Regions from separate parts of the Kitasatospora sp. NPDC088264 genome, predicted to be linked through region 2. Evidence: riboswitches for the same ligand, from Rfam matches in the RefSeq annotation. Region 2 holds a riboswitch; the other holds the start of a gene.
What was found. A riboswitch is a leader RNA that binds a small molecule or an ion and turns the genes downstream of it on or off. The one in region 2 is predicted to bind cobalamin.
Positions count from the first base shown of each region.

Region 1: another riboswitch for cobalamin. It lies ahead of AB0O82_RS29465 (ribonucleoside-diphosphate reductase subunit alpha); the one in region 2 lies ahead of metE (5-methyltetrahydropteroyltriglutamate--homocysteine S-methyltransferase).

Region 1 is NZ_JBFBIR010000051.1:12,774-28,108, forward strand. It holds gene AB0O82_RS29450 (hypothetical protein) at 1-786, opposite strand, end outside; gene AB0O82_RS29455 (glycosyl hydrolase) at 970-2,424, opposite strand; gene AB0O82_RS29460 (hypothetical protein) at 2,565-3,602, opposite strand; cobalamin riboswitch at 4,024-4,167, shown strand; gene AB0O82_RS29465 (ribonucleoside-diphosphate reductase subunit alpha) at 4,359-6,788, shown strand; gene AB0O82_RS29470 (ribonucleotide-diphosphate reductase subunit beta) at 6,809-7,804, shown strand; gene AB0O82_RS29475 (hypothetical protein) at 8,124-8,246, shown strand; gene AB0O82_RS29480 (DUF6879 family protein) at 8,233-8,736, shown strand; gene AB0O82_RS29485 (helix-turn-helix transcriptional regulator) at 8,733-9,563, shown strand; gene AB0O82_RS29490 (DUF5753 domain-containing protein) at 9,679-10,221, shown strand; gene AB0O82_RS29495 (hypothetical protein) at 10,474-10,710, shown strand; gene AB0O82_RS29500 (DUF397 domain-containing protein) at 10,795-11,031, shown strand; gene AB0O82_RS29505 (hypothetical protein) at 11,108-11,521, shown strand; gene AB0O82_RS29510 (FtsX-like permease family protein) at 12,357-14,894, opposite strand; gene AB0O82_RS29515 (ABC transporter ATP-binding protein) at 14,925-15,335, opposite strand, start outside.
Region 2 is NZ_JBFBIR010000014.1:138,795-154,129, reverse strand. It holds gene prpB (methylisocitrate lyase) at 1-676, shown strand, start outside; gene AB0O82_RS14455 (bifunctional 2-methylcitrate synthase/citrate synthase) at 697-1,845, shown strand; gene AB0O82_RS14450 (short-chain fatty acyl-CoA regulator family protein) at 1,791-3,257, opposite strand; gene folP (dihydropteroate synthase) at 3,275-4,135, opposite strand; gene metF (methylenetetrahydrofolate reductase [NAD(P)H]) at 4,250-5,167, shown strand; gene metE (5-methyltetrahydropteroyltriglutamate--homocysteine S-methyltransferase) at 5,273-7,588, opposite strand; cobalamin riboswitch at 7,753-7,975, opposite strand; gene AB0O82_RS14430 (ECF transporter S component) at 8,005-8,886, opposite strand; gene AB0O82_RS14425 (ATP-binding cassette domain-containing protein) at 8,883-10,556, opposite strand; gene AB0O82_RS14420 (CbiQ family ECF transporter T component) at 10,553-11,788, opposite strand; gene AB0O82_RS14415 (hypothetical protein) at 11,799-12,989, opposite strand; gene AB0O82_RS14410 (prenyltransferase/squalene oxidase repeat-containing protein) at 12,986-15,335, opposite strand, start outside.

The DNA.
Region 1 (15,335 bases), on a different contig from region 2:
GGCGAGCGTCGACGGGTGCGGGGCCGGCTGGGCGGGCTGCTGCGCGTACGGCACCGGCTGTGACGGCTGCGAAGGCTGGGTCGGCTGGGCCGGCGCCGACTGCGGCCAGGCAGCGGGCTGCGACTGCGGCTGCGAGGCCGGGGGCTGCTGCGGCCACGCGGGCTGCGGCTGCTGTTGGAAGGGCGGCTGCGGTGGCCAGGCGGCCTGCGGCTGCGGCTGCGGCTGCGGCCAGGCGGGCTGGTGTTGGAACGGCGGCTGCTGGTACGGCTGCGGGCCCGGGGCCGACTCGGCCGGGATCGTCTGCAGCAGTGACCAGTGCACCTGGCCGCCCGACGCCGCGGCCTCCGGCGCCCGCTGCTCCCGCCACTTCAGCCGGGCCAGCAGCAGGATCAGCGCCGCGGTGACGGCCACGCCGAGCGCGAAGGTCGCGAGCTTGAGCCCGCCCTCGGTGGTGCTGGTGAACCACTCCCGCTGCGGCTTGTCCAGGAGCGCGCCGGTCAGGCTGCGCACCCGGTTGTACCCCTCGACCAGAGCGACGCCGGCCGCCACCCCGAGCGCCCAACTGCGCCCGCGCAGCAGCAGGATTCCCGAAAGCAGGTAGATCAGGCCGTAGTTGAGGCTGCCGGTCTCGGCGTCCACCGAGGTACCGCCGTAGTAGAAGATGCCTTTGACGTAGGTCGCGAACCCGACCTGGCCGAAGCAGTTGTACGCCGCCCAAGCCAGCAGCACCACGCCCCAGCCGACGGCGATGCCGCCGGCCGCGCGCATCGCACGCGCCTGTCCCATCCCGCACCCCCGCCCCGCCGGGCCCGTCCCGGCGTCAGCCCCTCGGCTTCGCCGCCACAGGATGCCACACGGCACAACGGACACGGTATTCCGGCCGTTCAACGGAATTCGGTGGTGTAGCGCACCTCACGGCGACCGGCTCGGCGGACGCGCGGGGGCGGCTCGACGACCCTGCGGACCGGCTCAACGAACGTGCAGGCCGCCCCAGTCGACGTTCGCGCCGAACGGGCCGGCGCCGCCGGTGAGCGCCAGCGGGCTGTGGTAGGTGGCGTTGACGTCCGCGCTGGAGTTGCGCGGCTGGTCCAGCGTCAGGTTGTCCGAGGTGAGCGACTGCCCCCAGACCGTCCAGATCGTCCAGGGCGTGCGCCGCAGCGTGTCCGGCTGGCGGGAGTTGACCGGGACGGCGAAGGACTCGGCCAGGATCCGCGGCTTGCCGTAGCCGGCGAGTCCGTCGTAGTACCGCTTGGTCCACACCTCGCCGGTGCCGATCGGGTGCGCGGGGCTGCCGCTGTAGTCGTCCACCCCGACCACGTCGACGTACTGCGAGCCCGGGTAGTAGTCCCACGGGTCCGCGCCGGGGGCTCCGTCCCAGGACACCGGCGTCCAGACGAACAGCAGGTTGTGCAGGCCCCTGGTCTCCACCAGGTAGCGGTAGGTGATCCGCCACAGCGCCTGGTAGTCGGCCGGCTTCTGGCCCGACCACCAGAACCTGCGGGAGCAGTCCTGCACGTTCATCTCGTGGTACGGGCGCAGCAGCACCGGCACGTCGTGGGCGGCCAGGTACTCCAGGTGGTCGGCCAGGTAGGACAGGTCGGTCATCAGCGCGCGGTACTCGGGGGTGTCGTGCGCGCTGTCGACGACCCGGCCGAACCAGCCCTTGTCCTTGGCGGCCGGAGAGTTCGAACAGAGCACCTGCTCGAAGGACTTGACGTCCGAACCCGGGTAGGGCTGGTGGAAGGACATGCCGACGATCCCGGCCGGCCCCCCGCCGTTGTCGGGCAGTTCGGTGGTGGTGCCGTCGCAGTTGTGCTGGACGCCGGCCGTGCCGTAGCTGCCGTCGTCGGCGCGCGGGTGACCGGACCAGACGGCGGAGAGCAGGTCGACGGCGTCGTCGGTGTACTGCCAGCCGGCCCGGCAGGTGGGCCACCGGCCGGCCGAGTAGGAGCGCGGGTCGCCGACGCCCCAGCCGGTCTGGCCGTAGCCGGGGCCGAGGTCGGTCTCGACGAAGCCGGGCAGCTTGCCGGTGAGGTCGGCGGCCTTCTTGTAGTAGTAGCCGACCTGCTTGGTGCCACGGTAGTCGCCGTACTCGGGGTTGTTGCGCTCGTTGTGCGCCTCGACGTGCTGGCCGATCACCGTCCCGCCGCTCTGCCCGGTGCGGGCCCGGTCCTCCAGGTCGGCGAGCAGCTGCTGGACGGCCCGGGCGTTCGGCGAGGCCTGCGGATCCCGGGCGAGCAGGTCCCGGCCGACCTCCGGCGGCAGGGTGCGGCCGGGGAGGCCGACCGTCACCGGGACGCGGGCGGGCCGTTCGCCGTCGGCCCGGCCGTCACGCTGCAACAGCGCCACGGCGCCCGCGGCGACCACGACCCCGGCCGCGGCCAGGACGGCGGGCCTGCCGCGCAGGGCTCTGGGCAGGGCCACGGACCGCTCCTCCGGTTGCTCGCCGGCACCGGCCCAGGCGGACACAACCGGAACACTCGTGCGAATGACTGCCCCGAGAGCCTGCCACACTCCCCCGGCACCGGCGAGCGAACCCGCCGGGGCCGGGGTGCCACGGCGGATCAGCCGGCCGCGGCGGCCCCCGGCGCACCCGGCGCGGCCGCGGACGCGGCCTTGGCGCGCTGGAGCAGCTGGCCCTTCACGTGCTCGCCGAAGCCGACGGCCGCCGCGGTGGCGGTGGCGTCGGCGGTGTCGCCGCCCTTCGCCGAGCCCTCGACCGTGAAGTAGGCGTACCGGCCCAGGGTGTTGTGCGTGTTGGTGCAGCCCGGAGTGGCGCAGAAGGCCGGCGCGCCCGGCGCGACGGCGCCCTTGAGGTGGCCGGTGTAGCTCTTCATCGAAGTCTCGGCCTGGATCTTGTGGTCGAAGACCGCGACGCCGACGGTCACCGCGCTGTCGCCGGAGACGTAGGTCGCCCGGAGCACCTTCTGGCAGCCCTGGTCACCGAGGACCTTGCCGAGCCCGCCGGTCGTCGAGTTCCCGTCCCAGCAGGGCGAGTCCAGCGAGACGAAGGTCCGGTTCCAGGTGGCACCGTTGACCGTCACCTGGAGCGCGGAGAACAGTGCCCCCGCGTCCTGCGGCGCCGGGTCGGTGGCGGCCTCCCAGATCGGCTTCGACGGGTCGTCCGGCGCTCCGCCCGGGGTGCCGGACGGGTTCCCGCCCGGGGTTGCGGCGGCACTCGGCGCGGCACTCCGGGCGGCACCCGATGCGGCGGAGGACGGCCGGTTGGAGGCCGAGGCGATCGGCCCGGCGACCGGCTTGTCGCCGCCGCCCTTCGTCAGCAGCACCGCCCCGCCCGCGATCAGGCCGCCGACCAGGACGACCGCGACCGCCACGCCGAGGGCCCGCAGTCGGCGGCGGCGCTTGCCGTCCGCCGCGTTGCGGTCCGCCAGCGCCTCCCAGTTCGGCTCGGCGCGCTGCGGCGCCTGGGGCTGCGGGTACGACTGCGGATGCGGCTGGGGGTGTGCCTGGGGATGCGGCTGGGGGTGCGCCTGGGGGTTCGGCTGCCACTGCGGCGGCAGCTGCTGCCCTGGCGGTCCCGGCTGCGGCAGCGGAGGCTGCCCCGGCGGACCGGGCTGCGCCACCGGCTGCGCGGGCGGCACCGGAGGCCCGTACGAGGCCGGCGGCGGCCCGAAGCCCCCGCTCGGCGGCAACACCGGACCGGGCACCACCGGCGGCTGCTGACCGTGCGCGTCCCCCGGCCCGGTGGGAGGCGTTCCCTGCGGACCCTGCCCGGGTGCGCCAGTTCCGTCGCTCACGCGCCCCCTCGCTTCGCTCGATGATCGCTTCGCGAAACGCGCCCCTCGGCGCTTCGCTCGCTCATGCGCCCAGATCGTAGGGCATGCCCGCGGCAACCGGTCCGCCCGGTGACCGTTCCGTATCGAAACCAGGACGCCGGGGCCCGGAATCAGGGCGCCGGGAGCCCGGATCCGAGGCGCCCCAAGGCCACGACCCGCCCCCTCCCGGCACCACCGGTTATCGCTCCGACACACCGCGCCGTACTACATGTGGGGTCGCATCAGAGAGACACCACTAGATGTATGCTCAATCCTGCTGTCGATGCAGGGGAACCCGGTGCGAATCCGGGACTGCCCCGCAGCGGTGAGCGGGCGGCTACCAGTAGCCGCCCCGCGAGTCCGAGTACCTGCCGACGGTGTGCGCACGGGCCCTCCCGCAGAGGCCGCGCCAGCACGAGAACTACCTTCCGGGCCTCGCGGGCGGGCCGGGGACGCCACTGTCGCGCGACGCTTCCTGCGTACGTGCCGTGCTCCCCTGCCCCGAACGGCCCGGTACCCCCCGATCACCGCCGCCGATCGCCGCCAGGAGAGAGCGCCTTGACCACCGCTGCCTCAGCCACCCTGCCCGCCCAGGGCACCGGCCCCGCCCCCACCGACCCGACGGTCTCCGACCCCGGCGGCGCGCTCCTTCGGCTGCTCACCGACCGCAGCGTCGATCTCCCCCAGGTGGACCCCGGCCATGTCGCCGCCGCCGCGCTGCGCGGCCGCCACGCCGGCTCGGACTTCGCCGAGCTGCGCGGGCTGGCCGTGGACGCCGCCGCGTCGATGATCGCCGAGGACCCCCAGTACTCGAAGCTGGCCGCCCGGCTGCTCGCCCTGGAGATCGTCGACGAGGCGAACAGCCAGGGCTCGCGCTCCTTCGCCGCCTCGATCGCCGTCGGCCACGCCGAGGGCCTGATCGGCGACACCACCGCCGCCTTCGTCACCAAGCACGCCGCCGCCCTGGACGCGCTGATCGACGCGCACGGCGACGACCGCTTCGAGTACTTCGGCCTGCGCACCGTGCAGTCCCGCTACCTGCTGCGCCACCCGATCACCCGCAAGGTCATCGAGACCCCGCAGCACTTCCTGCTCCGCGTCGCCTGCGGCCTGGCGGTCGGCGACAGCGAGCAGTCGGTGCGGGAGGTCGCCGAGCTGTACGGCCTGATGAGCCGGCTGGAGTACCTGACCTCCTCGCCGACCCTGTTCAACTCCGGCACCCGGCACCCGCAGATGTCGAGCTGCTACCTGCTCGACTCCCCGCTGGACAACCTGGACTCGATCTACAACCGCTACGCGCAGATCGCCCGGCTGTCCAAGCACGCCGGCGGCATCGGCCTGTCCTACTCGCGCATCCGCTCGCGCGGCAGCCTGATCCGCGGCACCAACGGCAAGTCCAACGGCATCGTCCCGTTCCTGCGCACCCTCGACTCCTCGGTCGCCGCCGTCAACCAGGGCGGCCGCCGCAAGGGCGCGGCCTGCGTCTACCTGGAGACCTGGCACGCCGACATCGAGGAGTTCCTGGAGCTCCGCGACAACACCGGCGAGGAGGCGCGGCGCACCCACAACCTCAACCTGGCGCACTGGATCCCGGACGAGTTCATGCGCCGGGTCAACGCCAACGAGGACTGGTCGCTGTTCTCCCCCGCCGACGTGCCCGAGCTCGTCGACCTGTGGGGCTCCGACTTCGACGAGGCCTACCGCAAGGCCGAGCTGGCCGGCAAGGCCGTGCGCACCATCCCCGCGCAGACCCTGTACGCCCGGATGATGCGCACCCTGGCGCAGACCGGCAACGGCTGGATGACCTTCAAGGACGCCTCCAACCGCGCCGCCAACCAGACCGCGCTGCCCGGCCGCACGGTGCACTCCTCGAACCTGTGCACCGAGATCCTGGAGGTCACGGACGACTCCGAGACCGCCGTCTGCAACCTCGGCTCGGTCAACCTCGGCGCCCACGTCGCCCCGGGGGCCTCCGTCGACGACCTGCTCGGCGCCATGGACTGGGAGCGCCTCGACGCCACCGTCCGCACCGCCGTGACGTTCCTCGACCGCGTGGTGGACATCAACTTCTACCCGACCACCGAGGCCGGCACCTCCAACTCCCGCTGGCGCCCGGTCGGCCTCGGCGTGATGGGCCTCCAGGACGTCTTCTTCAAGCTGCGGATCGACTTCGACTCCGCCGAGGCCGCGCGGCTGTCCACCCTCATCGCCGAGCGCATCATGCTCACCGCGTACGAGCGCTCCGCCGACCTGGCCGAGCAGCTGGGTCGCCACGAGGCCTACGGCGAGACCCGCGCCGCCCGCGGCGAGCTGCACATCGACCACTTCCCGACGGCCGCCCCGCAGTGGGCCGACCGCTGGACCGCGCTGCGCGCCCGCATCGCCGAGACCGGCCTGCGCAACTCGCTGCTGCTGGCCATCGCGCCGACCGCGACCATCGCGTCCATCGCCGGCGTCTACGAGTGCATCGAGCCGCAGGTCTCCAACCTGTTCAAGCGCGAGACGCTGTCCGGCGAGTTCCTCCAGGTCAACCCGTACCTGGTGCGCGAGCTCAAGGAGCTCGGCGTCTGGGACCAGCAGACCCGCGACGCCCTGCGCGAGGCCAACGGCTCCGTCCAGGAGCTGGGCTGGCTGCCCGCCGAGGTCCGCTCGCTGTACCGCACCGCCTGGGAGCTGCCCCAGCGCGCGCTGATCGACCTGGCCGCGGCCCGCATGCCGTACCTCGACCAGAGCCAGTCGCTGAACCTGTTCATGGCGGCGCCGACCATCGGCAAGCTCAGCTCGATGTACGCCTACGCGTGGAAGGTCGGTCTCAAGACCACCTACTACCTGCGCTCGCGCCCGGCGACCCGGATCGCCCAGGCCGCCTCCGGTACCGCCCGCGCCGCCGCGCCCGCGCCCGCGTCCTCGTCCGCGCCCGTGCCCGTGAACACCCCGACCCTCACCCCGGAGGAGGAGGCCGCGCTGGCCTGCTCCCTGGAGAACCCCGAGTCCTGCGAGGCCTGCCAGTGAGCACCCCCGACCGCGAGAAGATGCTGCTCGACCCCGGCTTCGAGCTGACCCTGCGCCCGATGCGCTACCCGTCGTTCTACGACCGGTACCGGGACGCGATCAAGAACACCTGGACCGTCGAGGAGGTGGACCTGCACTCCGACGTCGCCGACCTGGCCAAGCTCAGCGAGGGCGAGCGCCACCTCATCGGCCGCCTGGTCGCCTTCTTCGCCACCGGGGACTCGATCGTCTCCAACAACGTGGTGCTGAGCCTCTACAAGCACATCAACTCCCCGGAGGCGCGGCTGTACCTGTCGCGCCAGCTGTTCGAGGAGGCCGTGCACGTCCAGTTCTACCTGACGCTGCTCGACACCTACCTGCCCGACCCCGAGGACCGCAACGCGGCCTTCGCCGCGGTGGAGAACATCCCCTCCATCCGCCAGAAGGCGCAGTTCTGCTTCAAGTACATGAACGCCGTCGACCACATCGACTCGCTCCAGACCAAGGAGGACCGCCGCGCGTTCCTCCTGAACCTGATCTGCTTCGCGGCGTGCGTCGAGGGCCTGTTCTTCTACGGCGCGTTCGCGTACGTGTACTGGTTCCGGTCCCGCGGTCTGCTGCACGGCCTGGCCACCGGCACCAACTGGGTGTTCCGCGACGAGTCCATGCACATGGACTTCGCGATGTCGGTCGTCGACACCGTCCGCGAGGAGGAGCCCGACCTCTTCGACGACGAGATGGCCAAGCAGGTCACGGAGATGCTGGAGGAGGCCGTCGAGGCCGAGCTCCAGTTCGCCCAGGACCTGTGCGGCGACGGCCTCGCCGGCATGAACACCGACTCCATGCGCCAGTACCTGGAGGCCGTGGCCGACCAGCGCCTCGCCCGCCTCGGCCTGCCGATCCGCTACGGGTCGACGAACCCGTTCGGGTTCATGGAACTCCAGAACGTCCAGGAGCTGACCAACTTCTTCGAGCGCCGCGTCTCCGCGTACCAGGTCGCCGTCGAGGGCTCCGTCGCCTTCGACGACGACTTCTAAACCCGCAGACACACCAGAGGTGCCCCGCCCGGCTCACCGCCGCGCGGGGCACCTCTGTCTGTACCGACCCGACCGCCCACCCCATCCCCCTGAACTCCCCCGCCCCCACCCGGCGTTCACACCGGGCGGGGGCGGTCGAACGACTTTCCCGTTCTGGAAAGATCAGGTTCTTGACCCTGCGCCCAGAGAGCCGGGAGCATCGGCCAAGACAGGAACCACCGGCGACTGGAGGCACCTGATGCTGCGTTGGCTGTCTGGGAATGGGTCCTGCAACGACGGATCGTGCCCCACGCTGTGGGGCACCGAGAACGGGGACTACATGGTCCAGGGATACGCGATCACCGACCCTTACCGTCTGGCGGAGTTGAACCTGCCGGACGGCGAGTCGGCGGTCGTGATCCCCGCTGCGGTCCTGGAGGGGTACTTCCATGCTCAAGGGTGAAGACTTCGGCCGTCTCTTCAAGACGTTCGAGCGAACGGCCTTCCGGCTCGAAACTCTGGCCGTCTACGACGTGGACGACGAACGTGAAGAGTTCGCGGATTTCCTCGCCGGCAAGGGGCTGCCGCCTGGCCGCTTCGACAACCCCTGGGTCCGCTCCATGACGGATCTGGGCAAGCACGTGGCCCGGGTGCACGTCCTCCACTCCCCCTTGTCGGACTACCTCCGCTACGAGCTGGCGTCGTACCCCGGCAACATCAAGGCCGGCGAGTCGATCGGCATCATCGACACGGCTCGCCAGAAGGTGGCCGGGCTACCGGACCACGACTTCTGGCTGTTCGATGACGCCCAGGTCTACCGGATGCACTACACGGATGCAGGGCAGTTCCTCGGAGCCGAACTCCTGCCCGACGACTACCTGAGCGAGTACCAGCAGTACCGGGAGATCGCTCTGACGAACGCCGTGCCTTTCGGGGAGTACTCGGCGGCTTGAGCGGAGAACAGCACAAGGACTTGGGCAAAGCCCTGCGGGCGCTACGGATCGCCTCGGACAAGACAGCCGAGACCGTCGCCCGCAGGGCTTCCATGTCTCCAGCCAAGCTTTCGAAGATCGAAAACGGCAAGACCCTGCCGAGCGTGCAGGACGTGGACCTCATCCTGACCGCGCTCGGCATATCAGGCGAAGCCAAAGCAGAGTTCCTGGAGGCAGCCCGCGGCGCGGCGACCGAAGAGGTCGCCTGGCGGGAACTCCGCCGAATGGGCCACTGGAAGCACCAGCACGCCATCAAAGCCATCGAAGCCCGAACAGGCCTTCTCCGACTCTTCCAGGGACAGCTGATTCCTGGACTGCTCCAGAGCGCCGAATATGTCTCGGCCGTCTTCGCCTTGCACCCAGAGCTGCCAGAAGAGGCGAAGACGAAAACGATCGCAGCTCGACTGGAGCGCCAGGCCGTATTGTACGACCGCCAGCGGCAGTTCCACTTCCTCATCTGTGAACATGTACTACGCTGGCGGATCTGTCCTCCTGCCGTCATGGCTACACAGCTCGATCGCCTGGTGTCACTGTCCCGCCTTCCCAACGTGACCATCGGGTCTATTCCCCTCGCCAGACGAATGCCGGACTTCCCAATGACATGCTTCAGCATGTATGACGATCGCCTGGTCATCGTGGAGACGTTCCATTCAGAGATCACCACTCACGATCCACGAGATGTCGGCGTCTATCTGTCAAAATTCTCCGAATTCGATGCCGTAGCACTACACGGAGACGACATGCGCGCACTGGTCGAAGGGATCCGAGACGAATTCCTTCGAGAATAAGAATCCAAAGGAATCCTCAGTGGAAAACAGGTCGGATTCAGCACGGCTCGCGGGTCCAGAGCGGCAGGACGCCAGAATCCTCCGCTGAAACGGCGCGGACAAGAAGCAGGTTGAGCTGGCGAGCCTTGAGCGGACCTCGACGGAACCCCGCCACTTCCTGCCGACCATGATCACCGGACTGCTCTCGACGCCGGCGTACGTCAACGCCAGTCTGGCCCAGATCCCCGGCGATCACTCGAGGGTCATCGCCAAGAAGCTTGAGCGGCAAGCCGTACTCCGCGACGTCACCAAGAGCTTCACCTTTGTTTTGACGGAGCAGGCCTGCCTTTGGCCGCTGGTACCGGCGCAGGCCATTGCCACGCAGCTCGACCACCTGGCTTCGGTCTCCCGCTTGCCGAATGTTCGACTCGGAGTCATCCCGCTGGCCGGCCATATGCCGAAGGCGCCGATGAACGTCTTCACCGTCTACGACGCATCCTTGGCCACCGTTGAGGTAGCCGCAGGCGTGCTCGTGTTCAACAGGCCCCACGACGTCCAGGAGTACCTGGACACGTTCCGAACCTTCGAGAATTACGCGCTCTGGGGCGAGGACGCTCGGGCCGCGTTGCACGAGTGGACTTCCCGCCATCGGGAGACATCACAGGATCTCTGCCGATAGCCAACCAGCGAACCTTCGCGGTGCAGGAAGTCGACCGGTCCGACTTCCTGCGCCCACGTTCGGCGGGATTCGGTGGGCCACCTGAGCCCTACGATCCCTCCCGTTCGACCCGGGCGGAAAATGGAATGTGCGCACTGCCCAAACGGGCCTGAGGTGAGTTCTTTCGGGAACGGGAAAGCGCACAGAAACAACCCCAACGCCCCGGTAATTTGGTGACTCGCCGAAATGATTCGAGAGCCACAGGAGCGCTCCATGCCCACTGACGGTTTCGCACAGCCGACCGGCACCACACGCCGCCGTACGCACGCGGAACTCATGGAGCGGATCGACAACAATCCGGTCCGGAAGGACCTGACGACCGGGTGTCTGGTCGAAATCGTGGGCGCCCAGGACGGCCGGGCGCTGGTCCGGCCGCTGTTCGAGCCGGACGCCAAGTCGCGCCAGGTGCCGGCCGACCAGCTCACCACCCGCATCAGCCTGTGGGGCTGAACTCCCCCTCATTCTCCCGCCCAAGTCCTGGGCGGGGCGGGGCCGTTCCGTGCTGCCCCGAAGCGATACCGAAAGGTGCAGGCGATGACTGAGCGCAACCTGTACGGACTCGACCTCTCCCAGGTCGAGTTCAACCGTGCGTGCGGCGGCAACCAGGGCGGGGGCGACGACGGCGAGTCGTGCGTGACCCTCGGCCTGGTCGAGCACGGCGTCTTCGCCCTCGGCGACAGCAAGCGTCCCGACCGCGAACCGTTGCTGTTCACCGCCGAGGAGTTGACCGAGGCCGGAATCGACCCGGCGCGGTTCGGCCTGTCCGTCTGAAGTCCCCTGACAGCCCCGGCCGCCCGCAGTCCCGTGCGGGCGGCCGGGGCTTCCACGTCTCCGAGGAGAAGCACTGTTGCACTTCCACGGCTACGAGTGGGCCGGTGACGGCCGGCTGCTGGCGAAGGAGCCGGAGCGTCGCCCGATCGAGGCCGCACGGTTCGGCCTCTCGGAACTCCCGCCGATGATGACCGGCTGGTGGCTCCTGCGCCCGGCCGCCCAGGTGCGGGGCACCTGGGTGGCGGTGAGCAACGCAGTGGACTGGCTTGCGGAACGGTACGAGGAACACACTCCTGGCGGCGACCCCCAACTTCCCTTCGAGGCACGGCGACTCCGCGCGGTTGAGCAGTTGGAGGGCGCCTCGGACGTCGTCTGGTCCCGCTGGGTGTCCGACAGCCGCTGGTCGGGCCACTACGTGATCGCGTGCCCCAACCGGATCTGGCCGGACATCCCGTGCCCGATCCGACCCGCTGCCCGGCCGTCAGCCTGATGTGCGATCGCCGGCCAGGCCAGTCACCCGACGTCCAGGTCCTTGATGACCGCCTCAGCGGTGCGGCACTCCGCACAGATCGGCATGCTCCTTGGCCCTTCTCGCTGTCTCGGGCCCAGGTGGAGCCACAAGAGGCGCAGCCCCAACGGCCTTCCATCGTCTGGTACATGGCGCCCGACCCGCACACGACGAAGGAGCGGCTGCCAACCGGTCGCGTGTGGGCGTCGAGCTGCTGGTCGTGGCGCTCCTCGACTCTAACCAGGCCCTGGTGACGTCCGATCCCAGTTTGCATCGAAGCGGGCTTTCTCCGCCTCGATCAGTGGCCGGACCACCTCGTCAACGGATCGGTGAGAGATCTCGGCGAACTCGTGGAGCCAGTCGACGAGGTCGGCGGGTAGGTGGAGGGTGATGCGGCGTGTGGCGGGAAGTTCAGGCATTGGGCTCTCTTGTGAGGGCTGTGTAGGTTGCAGGGCCATAGCAACGCCTGGTCAACCTTTGCTGAGACGGACAAGCCGGTCAATCTTCGCCGGGAAGGAACACCAGCTCAGGACTCTCGTGACGGCTCCGGTACCGGCCAGGCCTGCGGGGGAAGACACTGATGCCGGTCCCGCCTGCACGAGACTTCCGGAGGAATGGTGAGCGCAGGGTCCCTGCACGGCCACCACGACGACCAGCAGCCGATCCCGCGGACCCAGGCCTCAACGTTCCTTCACCGTCTCGGGGCCAGTGAGCGACCACATCGAGGATCCGGACGACCCGATCGCCCTGTCCCGGCCGCGACGCTGATGGTCCCCGCCCGGCGTTCGCACCGGGCGGGGACAGGGCGATCGACCGGTCACACCTCCGCGACCGCCTCCAGCGGGCTGAGGGCCGCCGCCCGCCGGGCCGGGACCGCTGCCGCGACCGCGCCGATCGCGAGCGACCCCAGGCAGACGAGCGCGAGCGTGCCCCAGGGCAACACCAGCGCGTACTGCCTGACCGCGCCGCCCGCCAGCGCGCCGACGGCCCAGGCGCCGAACAGGCCGCCGGCCAGGCCGAGCAGGGTGCCGAACGCCGCGACCGTCACGGCCTCCAGGCGGATCATCCGACGGATGCCCGCGCGATCCATGCCGATGGCGCGCAGGGCGCCGATCTCACGCGTCCGTTCGGTGACGGACATGGCCAGGGTGTTGACGATGCCGAGCGCGGCGATCACGACGCCGATGCCGAGCAGCCCGTACATCAGCGTCAGCAGGTCGCCCATCGTCCCCGCCGCCTCCCGCACCAGCTCGGCCCGGTCCTGCACCTTCAGCAGCGGGTTGTTGCCGACAGCGGTCCGCAGGTCGCGCCCGGACAAGCCGTCGCCCCGGACGAGGATCCGCTGGACGGAGCCGGGCTTGAAGCCGTGCTGCTGCACCTCGCCCCGGGCGCCGACCGCGTCGTGGGCGGTGGGGTTGTCCTGGTAGACGCCCACGACGGTGTACCGCGTGAACTCCTCGCTCCGGCCCATCCGCACGTTGACCTGGCCTCCCGTGCTCACCCCGGTCTCCCGGGCGACGCTGCTGGAGACGGCGATCCGGCCGGGCCCGAGGTCCTCCACGGAACCGCTCACGAAGTCGAGCTTCACGGCCTGTTCAACAGAGACGGGGTCGATGCCGGAGATCTCACGGACCTTGCCGCCGATGACCACCGTGGAGTCCGCGACCGCGCTCGCGCCGCGCACCCCCGCAAGACCGGCCACCCGCTGCACGGCCGCCGGGTCGATGCCGGTCATGGTGTCGCCGGTGCTGATCACGTAGTCGGCGGCGAGGCCGTCCGCCGCCTGCCGGTCGAGGGCCTGTTCGGTGGAGCTGCCGATGGTGGCGAGCCCGCTGACCAGCGCCGTGCTGATCAGCAGCGTGGCGGCGGTCGCCGCCGTGCGCCGGGGGTCGCGCAGCGCGTTCTGCCGGGCCAGCAGGCCGACGACGCCGAACCGCCGGGTGAGGCGGCCCGTCAGCCGGATCACCGGGACGGCGAGCGTCGGTGCCAGCACGATCAGGGCGACGACCAGAAGCCCGCAACCCGCCATCGCACTCCGCAGATTCGCCTCGGAGGCGTCCTTCGCCGCACCCGCGAGCGCGACCAGCCAGCCGACGCCGAGGACGAGCAGCCCCACCCCCACGATCGGACGCAGCCGCGAGCGCCCGCCCGGCTGCGCGGCCGCCGCCCGCAGCGCCTCGATCGGCGCGATCCGCGCCGCCCTGCGCGACGGCAGCCAGGCGGCCAGCACCGTCACGCCGACCCCGACGAACAGGGCTGCCGCCACCGGCCGGGGTCCGATGACCAACGGCCCCTCCGGCAGCCGACCGCCCTCGCCACTCAGCAGCCCGGGCAGCACGGCCGCGATGCCGAGCCCGAGGACGAACCCCACCACCGACGCGACGACCCCGACCAGCGCCGCTTCGGCCAGCAGCGAGCGCACCACCTGGCGCCGGGTCGCGCCGACCGCCCGCAGCAGGGCGATCTCCCGGGTGCGCCGGGCGACGAGCATGGTGAAGGTGTTGACCACGAGGAACGAGCCGATGAACAGCGACACCCCGGCGAAGACCATCGGCAGCTTCTGGTAGCCCCGGGTCAACGTGCCGACGTAGATGGCTTGTTGGTTCGCCTGCGCCTGTCCGGTGGTGACTTCGGCCCGGCCGGGCGGCAGGACGGCGGCGATCCGCTCCGCCAGTTCGTACTGGCCGGCGCCCGGCCCGGCGGAGACCTCAAGGCTGGTGTAGTGCCCGGGAGTTGCGAACAGCCGCTGCGCGGTGGCCCGATCGAACAGGGTGAGCGTACCGCCGGCCGTGACCCGGGTGTCCGTGGTGGTCACGATGCCGACCAGCCGCGCGGTGAGGGCCGGGCCGTCCGTGGCGAGCGTGACCGGGTCGCCCACCCGGTACCGGCCCGCCGCCGCGGTGCCCCGGTCGACGGCGATCTCGTCGGCACCGGCCGGGGCACGCCCCTCGACCACGGGGTAGCGGGCGTCCTCGCCGTCGCGCCCCGGGACGTAGGCGTCCGCGAGGTTCGTCCCCCGCTTGACCCGCAGCGGCCTGCCGTCGGCCGCGTTCAACGTGGCGCTCCCGTCGACCGACGACCGTACCGCCGCGACACCGGGCACGTCCGCGATCCTGCGCGCCAACTCGTCCGTCAACACGTTCGGCTGGTCGGGGACGGCAGGGGACTCCTTCGCGGTGACGCTGACCGCGATGTCGGCGAAGGTGCGGGACGCGGCCGCCCGGTGGGCGGCGGCGGTCGAGTCCGCGAAGACGAGGGTGCCGGAGGCGAAGGCGACGCCGAGGCAGACCGCGAGGACGGTCATGAGCAGCCGGGCCTTGTGCGCCAGGACGTTGCGCAGGGCTGTGGTCAGCATGATCAGCTTTCGAGAGTCGGGGGGTGCGGGTCAGCCCGCGAAGGACTTCATGACGTCCAGCACCCGGTCCGGCGTCGGGTGCGCCATCTCGTCGACCAGCCGCCCGTCGGCCAGGAACACCACCCGGTCCGCGTACCCGGCGGCCACCGGGTCGTGGGTCACCATGACCACCGTCTGCCCCAGCTCCCTGACGGAGTCCCGCAGGAAGCCGAGCACCTCGGCCCCGGACTGCGAGTCGAGGTTGCCGGTCGGCTCGTCGCCGAACACGATCGAGGGCCGCGCGACCAGCGCCCGGGCGACCGCGACGCGCTGCTGCTGCCCGCCGGACAGCTCGGCCGGCCGGTGGTCGAGGCGCCGGGAGAGCCCGACCATCGACACCACGCGGTCCAGCCACTGCCGGTCCGGCGTCCGCCCGGCCAACGACAGCGGGAGCGTGATGTT
Region 2 (15,335 bases):
GACCACCCGGGTCACCGACCTCCCGGTGCTGATCGACGCCGACACCGGCTTCGGCGAACCCATGAACGCCGCCCGCACCGTCCAGCTGATGGAGGACGCCGGCCTCGCCGGCCTGCACCTGGAGGACCAGGTCAACCCCAAGCGCTGCGGCCACCTCGACGGCAAGGCGGTCGTCCCCCGCGAGGACATGACCCGCCGCCTGCGGGCCGCCGTCGACGCCCGCCGCGACCCCGACTTCCTGCTGATGGCCCGCACCGACGCCCGCTCCGTCGAGGGACTGCGCGCGGCGATCGACCGGGCCAAGGCCTACGTCGACGCCGGAGCCGACGCGATCTTCCCCGAAGCCCTCGCCGACGAGGCCGAGTTCGAGGCCTTCCGCAAGGCCGTCGACGTCCCGCTGCTCGCCAACATGACCGAGTTCGGCAAGTCCCCGCTGCTCGACGCCCGCACCCTCCAGGACCTCGGGTACGAGATCGCGCTCTACCCCGTCACCCTGCTGCGCCTGGCCATGGGCGCGGTCGAGGACGGCCTGCGCACCCTCGCCGCCGAGGGCACCCAGGAGTCGCTGCTGCCGCGCATGCAGACCCGCTCCCGGCTGTACGAACTCCTCGGCTACGAGCAGTACGCGGCCTTCGACACCGCCGTCTTCGACTTCACCCTCCCGCCCGGCGCCTGACCCCGCATCGGAGACCAGCCATGCCCACCACCGCGCCCGGGATCCACCGCGGACTCGCCGGAGTCGTCGTCGACACCACCGGGATCTCCACCGTCATCCAGGAGACCAACTCCCTCACCTACCGCGGCTACCCCGTCCAGGACCTCGCCGCCCAGCGCTCCTTCGAGGAGGTCGCCTACCTGCTGTGGCACGGCGAGCTGCCCGACCCCGGACAGCTGCGGGAGTTCCGGGCCCTCGAGGCCGCCCTGCGCCCGCTCGACCGCACCACCACCGAACTGCTCGCCAAGCTGCCCGAGACCTGCCACCCGATGGACGTGCTGCGCACCGCCGTCAGCTTCTTCGGCGCCGAGGACCCCACCGAGGACGACGGCCGCCCCGCGCCCCACCTCGCCAAGTCCCTCACCCTGCTGGCGAAACTGCCCACCGTCGTCGCCGCCGACCAGCGCCGCCGCCGGGGCCTGGCGCCCATCCCGCCGGACCCCGGGCTCGGCTACGCGGAGAACTTCTTCCACATGTGCTTCGGCGCGGTGCCCGCCCCGGAGGTGGTCCGCTGCTTCGAGATCTCCCTCGTGCTGTACGCCGAGCACAGCTTCAACGCCTCCACCTTCACCGCCCGCGTCGTCACCTCCACCCTCTCCGACCTCTACAGCGCCGTCACCGCCGCGATCGGCGCACTCAAGGGCCCCCTGCACGGCGGCGCCAACGAGGCCGTGATGCACATGCTGGAGGAGATCGACGCCCCCGCCCGGGCCGCGCAGTGGCTCGACGAGGCGCTCGCCGCCAAGCGGAAGATCATGGGCTTCGGCCACCGCGTCTACCAGCACGGCGACTCCCGCGTCCCGATCATGCAGGCCGCCCTGGACGCCCTGGTGGCCCGCAGCGCCGACCCCCGGACGGCCCGGCTGGCCGCCCTGCACGCCGCACTGCGCGAGGCGATGCTGGAACGCAAGGGCATCCACCCCAACCTCGACTACCCCGCCGGCCTCGCCTACCACCTGATGGGCTTCGACACCCCCGTCTTCACACCCGTCTTCGTGATGAGCCGCATCACCGGCTGGACCGCCCACATCACCGAACAGCTCGCCCACAACTCCCTGATCCGCCCGCTCGCCTGCTACGACGGCCCCGGCCAGCGCCCGGTGCCGGGGCTGTCACCGAGCACGGCGTAGGGAACGCGGCTGCGGCGGTCCGGCTCGACCGCCAGGCGCCCGCCCGCCGGCGGGCGGGCGCGCTGGACGCAGTCGCGGCGCTCGCAGATCCGGCAGCCCAGCCCGATCGGGGTCGCCGCTCCCGGAGCGTCGAGCGCGACGCCCTCGGCGTAGACGAGGCGGTGGGCGTGGCGCAGCTCGCAGCCGAGCGCGACGGCGAACTCGCTGCGCGGTGCGCGGTGCCCGAAGCCGCCGTGGGAGACGGTGCGGGCGATCCAGAAGTAGCGCTTCCCGTCCGGCATCTCGGCGACCTGGGTGAGGATCCGGCCGGGCGCGGAGAAGGCCTCGTAGACCGTCCAGAGCGGGCAGGTGCCGCCGAGGCGGGAGAAGTGGAAGTCGGTCGCGGACTGGCGCTTGGAGATGTTGCCCGCCCGGTCGGCGCGCAGGAAGGAGAACGGGACGCCGCGTCGGCCCGGACGCTGGAGGGTGCTCAGCCGGTGGCAGACCGTCTCGAACCCGACCCCGAAGCGGGCCTGGAGCAGCTCGATGTCGTACCGAAGCTCCTCGGCGGCCGTGTGGAAGGCGGTGTACGGCATCAGCAGGGCGCCGGCGAAGTAGTTGGCCAGGCCGATCCTGGCCAGGTCGGCGGCCTGGGGTGAGGTGAGGCCGGGCCCGGCCGCCGCCACGAGCGTGTCGAGCAGCGGCCGGTGCTCCAGCAGGGCCAGTTGGGTGGCGAGTTGGAAGGCACGCCGGCCGCCGGCCAGCCACGGTGAGAGCCGCAGCGTGCCGGCCGCCGGATCGTAGCGCCGCAGGTCGCCGGGCCGCCGGTGGTCGGCGTCCAGCACCCGCACCCCGTGCCGCTCGCCGAGGCGGGCGGCCAGCGCGGCGGCGGTGCGGCCCGCGGTCGTCGTCGCCAGGCACCGCGCGGTCCGCTCCGCCGCCTCGTCCAGGGCGGCGATGTGGTTGTGATGGGTGTAGAAGAAGTCCCTGACCTCGTCATGGGGTTCGGCCGGGCGGATGCCCGCCCCGGTGCCGGGCTCACCGAGGTCGACGACCCGCGCGAGCGCCTCGCGGTAGCCGCGGTGCAGCGCGACCAGGGCCCGTGCCACCTCCGGGTGGTTCCGGCTCACCTCCGCGATCTCCTCCGTCGGCACGGCTCCGCCACAGGCCTCGTCCGCGAGCACGGTGCGCAGGTCGGTGCCGAGGCGTTCCTCCTCGGCCTCGGAGAAGAACTCCGGGTCGACCCCGAGCACCTCGGCGATCCGCAGCAGCACGGCGGCGGTCAGCGGGCGCTGGCTGTGCTCGATCTGGTTGAGGTAGCTGGTCGAGATGCCGAGCTCGCGCGCCAGCTCGACCTGGTTCATGCCGTGCTCGCGGCGCAGTCGGCGCAGCTTGGCGTGGGCGTAGATCTTCCGCCCGGTCGGACGTGGCATGGCGCGTACTTCCTCTCTCAGACCCGGTTGGTTCGGATCGCGGCCTCGACCCGGACGGCGTCGGCGGTGTCACGGACCTCGTGCACCCGCACCGCCCAGGCGCCCTGCGCGGCGGCCAGGACGCTGGCCGCCGCGGTGGCCGCGTCGCGTTCACGGGCCGGACGGGCCTCGCCCGTCCGCGGGTCGGCCAGCAGCTCGCCCAGGAAGCGCTTGCGCGAGGCCGCCACCAGGAGCGGGCGCCCCAGTACGCGCCAGGCGTCCAGTGACGCCAGCAGCGCCCAGTCGTCCTGCCGGCGTTTGGCGAAGCCGAGGCCCGGGTCCACGATGACCTGGGCGGGGTCGACCCCGGCCGACACCACCGCGTCCATCTGCCGTGCGACCTCGCGGATCACCTCGGCCGCGACGTCCTCGTACGCGGCCAGCTCGTCCATGTGGGCGGACTGCCCGCGCCAGTGCATGACGACGAAGGGCACTCCGGCCCTGGCCGCGGCGCGGGCCATGCCCGCGTCGGCCCGGCCCCCGCTGACGTCGTTGATGATCCGGGCGCCGGCCTCCACCGCCGCTTCGGCGACCCGGGCCCGCATCGTGTCGATGCTGACCAGGACGCCCTTGTCGGTGAGCGAGCGCACCACCGGCAGGACCCGGCGCAGTTCCTCCTCCTCGGACACCCTGGTCGCTCCCGGCCGGGTCGACTCCCCGCCGACGTCCACGATGTCCGCGCCCTGCTCGGCCAGCAGCAGTCCACGGTCCACCGCGCGCCCCGGGTCCAGCCAGCGGCCGCCGTCCGAGAACGAGTCGGGGGTCACGTTCACGACTCCCATCACCGCGCACCGATCCCATCCGGGCAGTCCCGACAATACCTGCGAAGGTCTTTTCATGCGCCCATTGTGCCGCCCGCCCCACCCGTCTCCCAACTCGTACCACCGAGAGAATTCGTATCACAGAGTGGACACCTGAGGACTACCGCGAGCCCGGCTGGTTAACCTCCTGCCATGACACTCGGAATTCCCTCCACGCGCACGGATCGGGCGACCTCCGTCCGCGAACTCCTCGCGGCCGGCAGGCTTTCCTATTCCTTCGAATTCATGCCGCCCCGGAGCGCCGAAGCGGAGGTCGGCCTGTGGAATGCGATCCGGCGCCTGGAAGCGCTGTCCCCCACCTTCGTCTCCGTGACCTACGGCGCCGGCGGGTCGACACGGGAGCGGACGGTGAACGTCACCGGCCGCATCGCGCAGGAGACCACCCTCACGCCGACCGCCCACCTGACCGCAGTCGGCCACAGCGTCGCCGAACTGCGGAACATCCTCGGCCACTACGCTGACCAGGGAGTTCGCAACATCCTGGCGCTGCGCGGCGACCCGCCGGGCGATCCGCTGGGCACCTGGCACCGCCACCCCGACGGAGTGGAGTACGCCGCCGACCTGGTGCGGCTGATCAAGGAGTCCGGCGACTTCTGCGTCGGCGTGGCCGCGTTCCCGGACCTGCACCCGAGGTCCCCCGACTGGGATTCCGAGATCAGGCACTTCATCGAGAAGTGCCGGGCGGGAGCCGACTACGCCATCACCCAGATGTTCTTCGACGTGGACAGCTACCTCCGTTTCCGGGATCGACTGGAATCGGCCGGCTGCACCGTTCCGGTCATTCCGGAGATCATGCCGGTGACCAGTATCCGGTCGCTTCGGAGGATTCCGACGCTGACCACTGCCGCCATTCCCGATGATCTCTCCGAAAGCATGCTGAAGCACCAGGACAACCCGAAGGCCGTCCGGTCGATCGGTATCGATCAGGCCACCGGAATGTGCCGGCGCCTGCTCTCCGAGGGAGTTCCCGGGCTGCATTTCATGACCATGAACTTCTCCACGGTGACGACGGAGATCTACCAGAACCTCGGGCTTCCCGGGTCCGGGTGAAACGGGCCGGGCCGCCGTTGCGGCCCGGCCCGGGGACGGTCCCGGGCCGACCCGGCCGGGCGCCGCACGGCGTGCGGGGCCCGGCCGGGTCGCGTCACCGGGGGGTCAGCCGGCGAGCTCCGCGCGCAGGTGGCGGGCGGCGCCGACGAGGCTGTCGAGCGAGGCGCGGGTCTCCGTCCAGCCGCGGGTCTTCAGGCCGCAGTCGGGGTTGACCCAGAGCCGCTCGGCGGGGATGGCCGCGAGGCCCGCGCGCAGCAGGGCGATGGCCTCGTCGGTGCTCGGGACGCGCGGGGAGTGGATGTCCCAGACGCCCGGGCCGACCTCGCGCGGGTAGCCGGCCCCGGCGAGTTCGCCGGCGACCTCCATGTGCGAGCGGGTGGCCTCCAGCGAGATGACGTCCGCGTCGAGTTCGTCGATCGCCGTCATGATCGCGCCGAACTCGGCGTAGCACATGTGGGTGTGGACCTGGGTGTCGGCCCGCACCCCGGAGGTGGCGAGGCGGAAGGACTCGGTCGCCCACGCCAGGTACGCCGGGCGGTCGGCGGCGCGCAGCGGCAGGGTCTCGCGCAGGGCCGGCTCGTCGACCTGGACGACGGCCGCGCCGGCGGCCTCCAGGTCGGTGACCTCGTCGCGCAGGGCGAGGGCGACCTGGCGGGCGGTGTCGCCGAGCGGCTGGTCGTCGCGGACGAAGGACCAGGCGAGCATCGTGACGGGGCCGGTGAGCATGCCCTTGACCGGGCGGTCGGTCAGGCCCTGCGCGTAGCCGAACCAGTCGACGGTCATCGGGTGCGGGCGGGAGATGTCCCCGGCCAGGACCGGCGGGCGCACGTACCGGGTGCCGTAGGACTGCACCCAGCCGTGCCGGGTGGCGAGGTAGCCGGTGAGCTGTTCGGCGAAGTACTGGACCATGTCGTTGCGCTCGGGCTCGCCGTGCACCAGGACGTCCAGTCCGGCCTTCTCCTGGAAGGCGATGACCTCCCGGACCTCCGCCTCGATGCGCTCGCGGTAGGCCGGGGCGTCGATCCGGCCCGCCGTGAGATCGGCCCGCGCGACCCGCAGTTCGGAGGTCTGCGGGAACGAGCCGATGGTGGTGGTCGGCAGCAGTGGCAGGCCGAGCCGGGCGCGCTGGGCCTCGGCCCGCTGCGGGTAGGCCTGGGCGCGGCGGGCGTCGTCGGCGGTGACGGCGGCGGTACGGGCGCGCACCGCCGGGTCGTGGGTGATCGGCGAGTTGGCGCGCGAGGCGAGGTCGGCGCGGTTGGCGGCCAGGTCGGCGGCGATCGCCCCCGTGCCCTCGCGCAGGCCCCGGGCCAGCAGCGCCACCTCCCTGGCCTTCTGCTTGGCGAAGGCGAGCCAGCGCAGGATCTGCGGGTCGACGTCGCGTTCGGCGGCGGCGTCCAACGGCACGTGCAGGAGGGAGCAGGACGGCGCGACGTCGACCCGCTCGGCGAGGCCCAGCAGGGTCGCCAGGGTGGCCAGCGACTTCTCCAGGTCGTTGATCCAGATGTTGCGCCCGTCGACCACCCCGGCGACCAGCCGCTTGCCGGGCAGCCCGCCGACGGCGGCCAGATCGTCCAGGTTCGCCGCGGCGGGCCCCGTGAAGTCCAGCGCCAGGCCCTCGACCGGGGCCTTGGCCAGCACCGGCAGGGCCTCACCCAGGCGGTCGAAGTAGCTCGCGACCAGCAGCTTCGGACGGTCCGCAAGGCCGCCCAGCTCACGGTAGGCGCGGGCGGCGGCGTTCAGCTCGGCCGGGGTGCGGTCCTGCACCAGCGCGGGCTCGTCCAGCTGCACCCACTCGGCGCCGGCCGCCTTCAGGTCCGCCAGCAGCTGCGCGTAGACGGGCAGCAGCCGGTCCAGCAGGGTGATCGGCTGGAAGTCCTCGGCGACACCGGGGGCGGGCTTGGCGAGCAGCAGGTAGGTGAGGGGGCCGACCAGCACGGGGCGTGCGGTGTGGCCGAGCGCCAGCGCCTCCCGAAACTCCCCGACGGCCTTGGCCGGGTTCGCGGTGAAGACGGTGTCCGGGCCGAGTTCGGGCACCAGGTAGTGGTAGTTGGTGTCGAACCACTTGGTCATCTCCAGCGGCGCGACCTCCTGGGTGCCGCGCGCCATGGCGAAGTAGCCGTCCAGCGCGTCCGCCTCGACGGCCGCCCGGTGGCGGGCCGGGATCGCGCCGACGGCGACCGTGGTGTCCAGTACGTGGTCGTAGAGCGAGAAGTCGCCGGTGGGCACTTCCGAGGCCCCGGCCTGGGCGAGCTGCGCCCAGTTCTCCCGGCGCAGGCCGACCGCCGTCTCCCGCAGGGCGTCGGCGGTGACCGTGCCCTTCCAGTAGCCCTCGATGGCCTTCTTCAGCTCCCGGCCCTGGCCCTGCCGGGGGTAGCCGTACACGGTGGCCCTGGTTGCCGCGGCTGCGGACTTCGTGGTCAAGGGACTCTCCTTCGCGAGTCTGGCTCCTCAAGTACCCGGGGACGGGACGAGAGCGCGAAGGGATGACGAACCGGGCGGCGGCTCACGTCGATGCGCGTGCCGGACCCGCCTGGTATGGTCGCCGACCCGCCCACGAGGTCACCGGGATATCCGCACGCGGAACGGTCCGCGGGCGGGCAACGGGCAGGTCTTCGGACTCGTGGGCGCACCGGGCCTGTTGGCGTCCGGTACCTACTGGCCATCGCTTCCCAGACCCGTCCCGGGTCCAGTGCGTATGACGGCGGTCGTTCCCACTCACCGCTGCGGGGCAGTCCCGGATTCCCACCGGGTTCCCTCTTGCGACGTCCTGCCTGGCGGGCAGGACGAACCAGCTGCGTCGCCAGCTTAGGGGCAAACCGCCGGGGCCGACGCGGAATTCACGGAAGCCGTCCGCATGGTGAGACTCCCTCGCCGCTCGCGGAGCCGATGGCGGAGCCGTTCGCGGTGTCGTTCGCGGTGACTCGTCGACCGTCCGGGGCCTCGAAGCGCACCATGGGCTCGAAGTTGGCGCGGCGGGCCGCGCGGCGGAAGACGGTGAGGACGGCCGGGCCGACGACGAGCACGGCGGTGAAGGTGGTGACGGCACGGCCGGTGTCCCAGCCGAGCGAGGTGGCGAGGTCGAAGAGCAGGTAGCGGTGCCACTGCTCGGTGAAGGGCAGCCCCGGCAGGTAGGCGATGGAACTGTTCGGGTCGGTGGAGAACGGCCAGAAGGAGAGGTTGAGGAGGAAGCCGAAGAGGTACCCGGAGAACGCCCCGTACGCGGCCAGCATCGGGACCTCCCAGCGCCGCCGCCGGGTTCTCGGCAGGAGCCCGGCGAGCATGCCGACGAACGCGCAGCCGAACATCTGGTACGGCATCCAGGGGCCGACGCCGCCGGTGAGCAGCGCGGAGGCGAACAGCGAGGTGCAGCCGAGGGTGAAGCCGAAGCCCGGGCCGAAGACCCGGCCGGCCAGGACGAGGACGAAGAAGACCGTCTCCACTCCGGCGGTGCCGGCGCCGAGCGGGCGCAGCCCGGCGTTGACGGCCGACAGGACGCCGAGCATGGCGAGGGCCTTGGCGTCGATGCCGCCGGCCGCGATCTCCGCGATGACGACGGCGAGCACCAGGACCAGCAGGGCGCCGAAGATCAGCGGCGGGGCGTAGGAGGAGCCGAACTTTCCGGGGGCGACGACGAACGGCCAGGTGAAGGCGACCAGGCCGATGAAGGCGGCCAGGGCCGCGACGACGCGGGCCCGGCCGGGGATCCGGACGGCACTCACCGGGCGGCCTGCGCGGGCGCGAGGGCGGCGGCGACCTGTCGGGTGGTCAGGTAGGGCAGCGGGGCGAGGATCTTGGCGGTCTGGGGGGCGAAGGTGGGCGAGGCGACGATGACCTCGGCGGTGGGGCCGTCGGCGACGATCTCGCCCTCGGCCATCACCACCACCCGGTCGGCGGCGGCGGCGACGAACTCGACGTCGTGGGTGGAGACGACGACCGTGCGGCCTTCGGCGGCGAGGGCGTCCACGATGCCGGTGAGCGCTTCCTTCCCGTGGTAGTCGAGCCCTCGGGTGGGTTCGTCCAGCAGCACCACCCGTGGCGCGGCGGCCAGTTGGATCGCCAGGACCAGGGCCAGCTTCTGGCCCTCGGAGAGGTCCCGGGGGTGGGTGCCGTCGGGGATCCCGGGGGCGAGCCGGTCGAGGATCTGCCTCGCGGTCGGGCCGGCTGTGGTCGGGCCGGCGACGGTCGGGCCGGCTGCGCGGTGGGCCTCCAGGTCGCTCTGGGCGAGTTCCTGGGCGACCGTCTCCAGGTACAGCAGGTCGGTCGGGGTCTGCGGGACGAGCCCGACGAGCTGTCGGGCCCTGGCCGCGGAGAGCCGCTTGGGGTCCATGGCCGGCCCGCTGTCGGCTCCGAGGACCTGCACGCTGCCACCCTGTCGCGGGCCTGAGCCCTGGAGGGCCCACAGGAGCGAGGACTTGCCCGAGCCGTTGCGCCCCATCAGCGCCGTGACCTCGCCGGCCCGCAGACCCAGCCCGATCTCCCGGACGGCGGTCACCTGCCCGTACCGGACGACCACCCCTCGGGCGTCCAGCACCCGTTCCCCCGCCACCGCTGCCCGGCGCGGCGGAGGAACGGGCACGTCGTTCAGCCGCTCCCGCAGCGGGGCGGCGGCGCGCCGGGCGTCCCGGACGGAGAGCGGCAGCGGCCGCCACCCGGCCAGCCGCCCGAGGTCGACGACCGGCGGCGCGATCGCGGTGCGCCGGAAGACCTCGGCGGGCGGCCCGTGCACGACCGTGCCGTCGCCGGGCAGGTAGGCGACGCGGTCGGCGTACTGGACGACCCGCTCCAGGCGGTGTTCGGCGAGCAGGACGGTGACGCCGAGGTCGTGGACCAGACGGGTGATGGCCGCGAGCACCTCCTCGGCGGCGGTCGGGTCGAGCGCCGAGGTCGGTTCGTCCAGGACCAGGACGCGCGGGTGCGCGGTGAGCACCGAGCCGATGGCGACACGCTGCTGCTGGCCGCCGGAGAGCTCGTGCAGGGCGCGGTGGCGCAGGTCGGCGAGGCCGAGCAGGTCGAGGGTCTCCTCGACGCGCTTGCGCATCACCGCCGGCGGGACGGCCAACTGCTCCATGACGTAGGCCAGTTCCTCCTCCACCGTGTCGGTGGTGAAGCCGGCCAGCGGGTCCTGCCCCACCACGCCGACCACGTCGGCCAGTTCGCGAGGGGGGTGGTGCGCGGTGTCCCGGCCGTCCACGGTCACCCGGCCGCGCAGGGTGCCGCCGGTGAAGTGCGGCACGAGGCCGTTGACGGCGCCGAGCAGGGTCGACTTGCCAACGCCGGTGCGGCCGACCACCAGGCAGAGCTCGCCCTCCGGGATGTGCAGGTCGACGTCGCGCAGGACGGGGGCGGTCTCGCCGTCGTACACCACGCCGACCTGGTCGAATCGGATCACGTGCTCACCTCGGGGGTCGTGCGGTCGGCGCCGGTGCGGCGGGTCCCGGCGGCGGGCTCCGGGGTACGCCCGGGCTCCGGGGTACGCCCGGGCGGAGGCGCGATGACCCCGGCGGCGCCGGCCAGCAGCAGGGCGAGCACCGGGACGAGCGGCAGGCTCGGCCAACTGAGCGGGTAGAGCGAGGGGTTGAGATCGGTGGCGGCGTAGCCGACGGTGGCGAACAGCAGGACGGCGGCGGTCACCCCGCAGCCCGCGACGCCCCACTCGGCGGCCCGCCAGCGGTCCGGCCGGTAGGTGGTGCGCCGTACGCGCCGGCCGCCGAGGACCAGCCCCGCCACGCAGAGCAGGGCGCCCGCGAGGAAGGCGGGAAGTCCCAGGGCAGCGGGGGCGGTTCCGTCCAGGAGCCCGTACACCCCGGCGCACAGGCCGCACATGCCGAGCAGCATCAGGGCGCCGGTGATGCGGCGGGAGCGGCGGGTCGCGGTGCCGGAGCGGCCGTAGCCGCGCGAGTCCATCGCGGCGGCCAGGTGCAGCGAACGCTCCAGCGCGTCCTCCAGCACCGGGACGACGATGCCGCGCAGCGCGCGGATGCCCTTCCGCTGCCCGGCGCGCAACCGCCGTGCCCGGGCGACGCGTTGGACGCTCTGCACCAGCTGCGGGGCGACGCTGAGCGACACCGTCACGGCGACGCCCAGCTCGTACAGGGCGCCGGGCAGGACGCGCAGGGCGCGCTTGGGGTTGGCGAGGGTGTTGGCGGCGCCGATGCAGCAGATCAGGCAGGCCAGGCGCAGCCCGTCGAAGGCGGCGGAGAGGGTCGCCTCCAGGGAGACCGGCCCGCCGATCTGGATGCCCGCGTACCAGGCGGGGGTGGGCAGGTGCGGGAGCGAGAAGAGCAGGTGGTCGTGCGGGGTGATGCCGGTGGCGAAGACGCACCGGAACACCACCCGGATCGCCACCACGGTCAGAGCCAGCCACAGGTAGTAGGTGAACCCGCGCGCCCACGGGGCCTCGGTCCGGCGGGCGGTGACCACGTAGCCGAGCACGGCGAGGACGAGCAGGAGCAGCAGCGGGTTGGTGGTGCGGCTGGCCGCCGTCGCCAGGGCGAGCGCCCAGGTCCACCAGGCCAGCGGGTGCAGGTTCCGGGGGCTGCGCCGGCTCCCGGCGTCCCGTCCGGGGGTGGGCTTCGGCTTCGGGGTGGGCTTCGGGGGGCCGGCGTCGGGTTTGTCGGGCATGGTCACCGGATCACTCGGCCCGGCGGCGGCGCCGTCGCGCGACGACCACGGTGGCCGCGCCCAGCGCCCCCACGAGGGCGGTCGCGATGACGGCGGGGGCCATCGACCCGGAGTCGTGCGGGGCGTCGGCCACCGGATTGGCGTCCACCACGCCGCCGGGCACGGCGGAGGTCGACGTCGGCGCGGCCGCGGCCTCGACCGTCTGCGGGGTCGGCTGATCGCTCGGGGTGTCCGTCGGCGGCGCGGTGGACGGCTCGACCGGCACCGGTGTGGCGGGCACGGGCGTCGGCTCGGGCGCTCCGGGCGGAGTGATGCCGTCCTCGGGGGTGGCGGCGGCGCCGGGCCCCGGGGTAGTGGCGGGCGCGGGCGGACGGGCTCCGCCCGCCGGGGGCTTGGCGGGGGCCGGGGCCCGGCCCGATCCGGTGCCACCGGCGGTGCCGGTGCTGCCGGTTCCGCTTGCGTTTCCGGTACCGCCGGTGCCGCCGGTTCCGCCGGTTCCGCCGGTTCCGTCGCTCGAACCGGTGCCGCTGCCGCTGCCGCCGGTCGTACCCGTGGCACCCGTCGACCCGCCGCCGGAGACGCTGGAATCGCCGGAGCCGCCCGTGGTGCCCTGACCGGGGTCGGCGGGCTGCCCGCCGGGGCTGGAGTTGTGGGCGCGAACGCTGTCCGGCGAGAAGCCCGGCCGCCCCTCGGTGCCCTCGACGTTGGTGCCACCGAAGATCCAGAGGTCGACGCTGCCGGGCTTCGGCTGGTAGCTCATCGCGCCGAGCTGGCTGTAGGACCACTCGTTCTGGCCCGGATCGGCGTGCCAGTACGACCAGTAGGCCGTGGCCGGGGGCGTCAGGACGCACTTCTCCTGGTCCGGGGCCGGGAACTGCTTACCGCCCTGGAAGCCGCTGTAGCCGATCCGGCAGATGAACGCCGGACCGTCGTGGCCGGTCCCGGTGGTCTTCCAGCCGCCCTGGTTGAGCAGGGTGAAGCCGGTGGTCGGGGTGGTCCCGCAGGAACGCAGCAGCGGGCCGCCCCACTTGCTGAAGTCCACGGCGAGCACCACGCCGGAGGCGGTGGTGCACTGGTCGATCGGCAGCGGCGCCGCGGACGCCGGGGCGGTGCCCACGGCGACGCCACCGAACGCGAGGGCGAAGGTCAGGGCCGCCGCCCCGGACAGCCGGCCGAGCCGACCGCCGAGTCCCCGGCTCACCGGTGACGCCCCGGGGCGGCCGCGGTGCGGCGCCGGGCGACGAGGACGGCCGCCGCGCCGAGCGCGGTCAGCACGCCCGCACCCGCCGTCAGCGTCAGGGCCTGGGTTCCGGTCCCGGCCAGGCTGCCGGAGCCGGTCTGCGCCGCCACGCCACCGGCGGGCGCGCCCCTGCCATCGGCCGGGGCGTCGATGCCGCCGGCCGACCAGGTGGCCGAACCGTCGCCGGTCGAGGGAGCGGCGGTGTCCGAGGGCCCAGCCGTGGCGGGCAAGCCCATCGGGCCCGGCGTGTTCGTGGGAATGTTCGTAGGTGTGCCGGTCGGTGTGCCCGTGGGCGTGCCGGTCGGGGTGCTGGTCGGCGAACCCGTCGGGGTCGCCGTCGGGGTCGCCGTCCCGGTGGAAGTCGGAGTGGGCGTCGGCGTCGACGTTCCCCCGAGCTCCCGGAACAGCGTGCCGAACGAGATCCCGGTGGCACCGCCGAGCACCTGCGTGGACGCGCGGACGTCCGATCCCGGCTGCCCGGCGGAGGCCACGTTGAACCCGCCGTCGCCGTTCTGCTGGCCCGACAGGAAGTCGCGCGCCTTGGCGATCTGGGCGCCGTACGTGGACTGGCGCAGTGTCATGCCCTGGATGGCGAGCGCGGCCGAGTTGGTCGAGTCGCCGGCCGCTCCCGGGAAGCCGCCGTCGGGCAGCTGCCGCGCGGCGAGCCAGCCGAGGCCCTGGTCGACGGCCCGCGCGGCTTCGTCGCCCGGCACGAGGGCGAGGGCCATGACGGCCATCGCCGTGCTGTCCACGTCGGAGTCACCGGTGGCGGGGATCAGGCTCGGCCACGAGCCGTCCTGGTGCTGGAGGCCCTTCAGGTAGGCGATCGCGGGAGCCGCGTTCGTCGAGTCCCCGGCCCGGAGCTGGGCCATGATGCCGAGCGCCTGGGAGAACACCGAGGTCGCGTAGGTGTAGTTGCCGGGCGCCGCGCAGCCGGTGTTCTGGTCGGCCTTGATACACACGAGGGCGGCCAGGGCGGCGATCAGGTCGTGGCCGCCGAAGGCGCGCGGGTTGCGGCCGACCACCTCGGCGAGCAGCGCCTCCTTTCCGATCGAGCCGCCGCCTGCGTACTCGGTGCCGATGCCGGTCCAGTCGTTGACGGTGCGCTCGCCGGCGTCCTTGCCCGGCTGGTCCAGGAAGTCGACGATCCTGCGCAGCGCGGCGTCGTCGGTGCCGGTGGCCGCGAGGGCGTAGGCGCCGTCGATGGTGAGGCCGAAGTCGGCGAAGGCCGGGAAGCCCTCGTAGTAGCGGCCGTTGATCAGGCGGGACGGGTCGGTGAGGTAGGCGCTGCCCTTGGCGGCGTCGGGGGCTCTCCCGGCAGGCGGCGTGGTCGCGGGCGAGGTCGGCGGCGTGCTGGCGGGTGTCGTCGGCGGGGTGGTGGCGTCCGGGTTGTGTCGGACGCTGGTGAGGTCGGTGCCGGTCAGGGCCAGGATCGCCTGCTCGGTGGCCGCCGGGTCCGGGTCGGTGGTCGACGCGTCGGGGCCGAAGCCGCCGTCCGTGCCCTGCCGGGCGGCGAGCCAGGCCGTGGCGGCGGCCCGGCGGGTGTCCTGTCCGGTGGCCTTGAACGCCTGGGCCGCGCTCGCGGTGCTGATGGTGTCGCCGGGGGCGCCGAGGTACGGGAGGAGGGATCCGTCGGCCTGCTGTCCGGCCGCGAGCTGGTCCGAAGCCTTCCTCGCGGCCGTCTCGTACCCGGGCGCCGTACGCAGGGCGAGGACCGCGAGGCCGGTGGTGAGCGGGTCGGACTCGCAGTGGTCGCCAGCGACGATCATCGATCCGGCCACCCCGCCGTCGGCGCACTGGAGCGCCGTGAAGCGGGCGAGCGCCGGGGCGGGTGGCGTGACGCCGGCGCGCTGGAGGGCGATGACGCCGAGGGACTGAACCCAGGGCGAGGCCGCGCCGAGGAAGTCCCCGGCGGCGGTGCACTTGCCGTTCTCCCCCGCCGCCGTGCAGACATGGCCGGTGAGCGCGGCGATCAGGTCCCGGCCGCCGAAGGCCCGGGGATCGCCACCGGTGCTCTCGGCGACGAGGGCCAGCAGTGCGGCGGCCCTCGCATCGGGCCGGCCGGCCGGTCCGTCGGGGTGGAGGAAGGCGTCGGTGTGAGCGGAGAGGAAGGCGACCGTCCTGCGCAGCGCCGGGTCCTGCGTGCCGGCGGCGGCGAGGGCGATGGCGGTGAGGGCGGTCCGGGGGTAGTCCGGCCCCTCGACGGCCCAGTTCTCCATGTGGTCGCCGCCGACGAGTTGGCGGGCCAGCCAGGCCGCGGCGGCCGCCGGGTCACCGGCGGCGGACGGCCCGGTCGGAGTCGGGGTC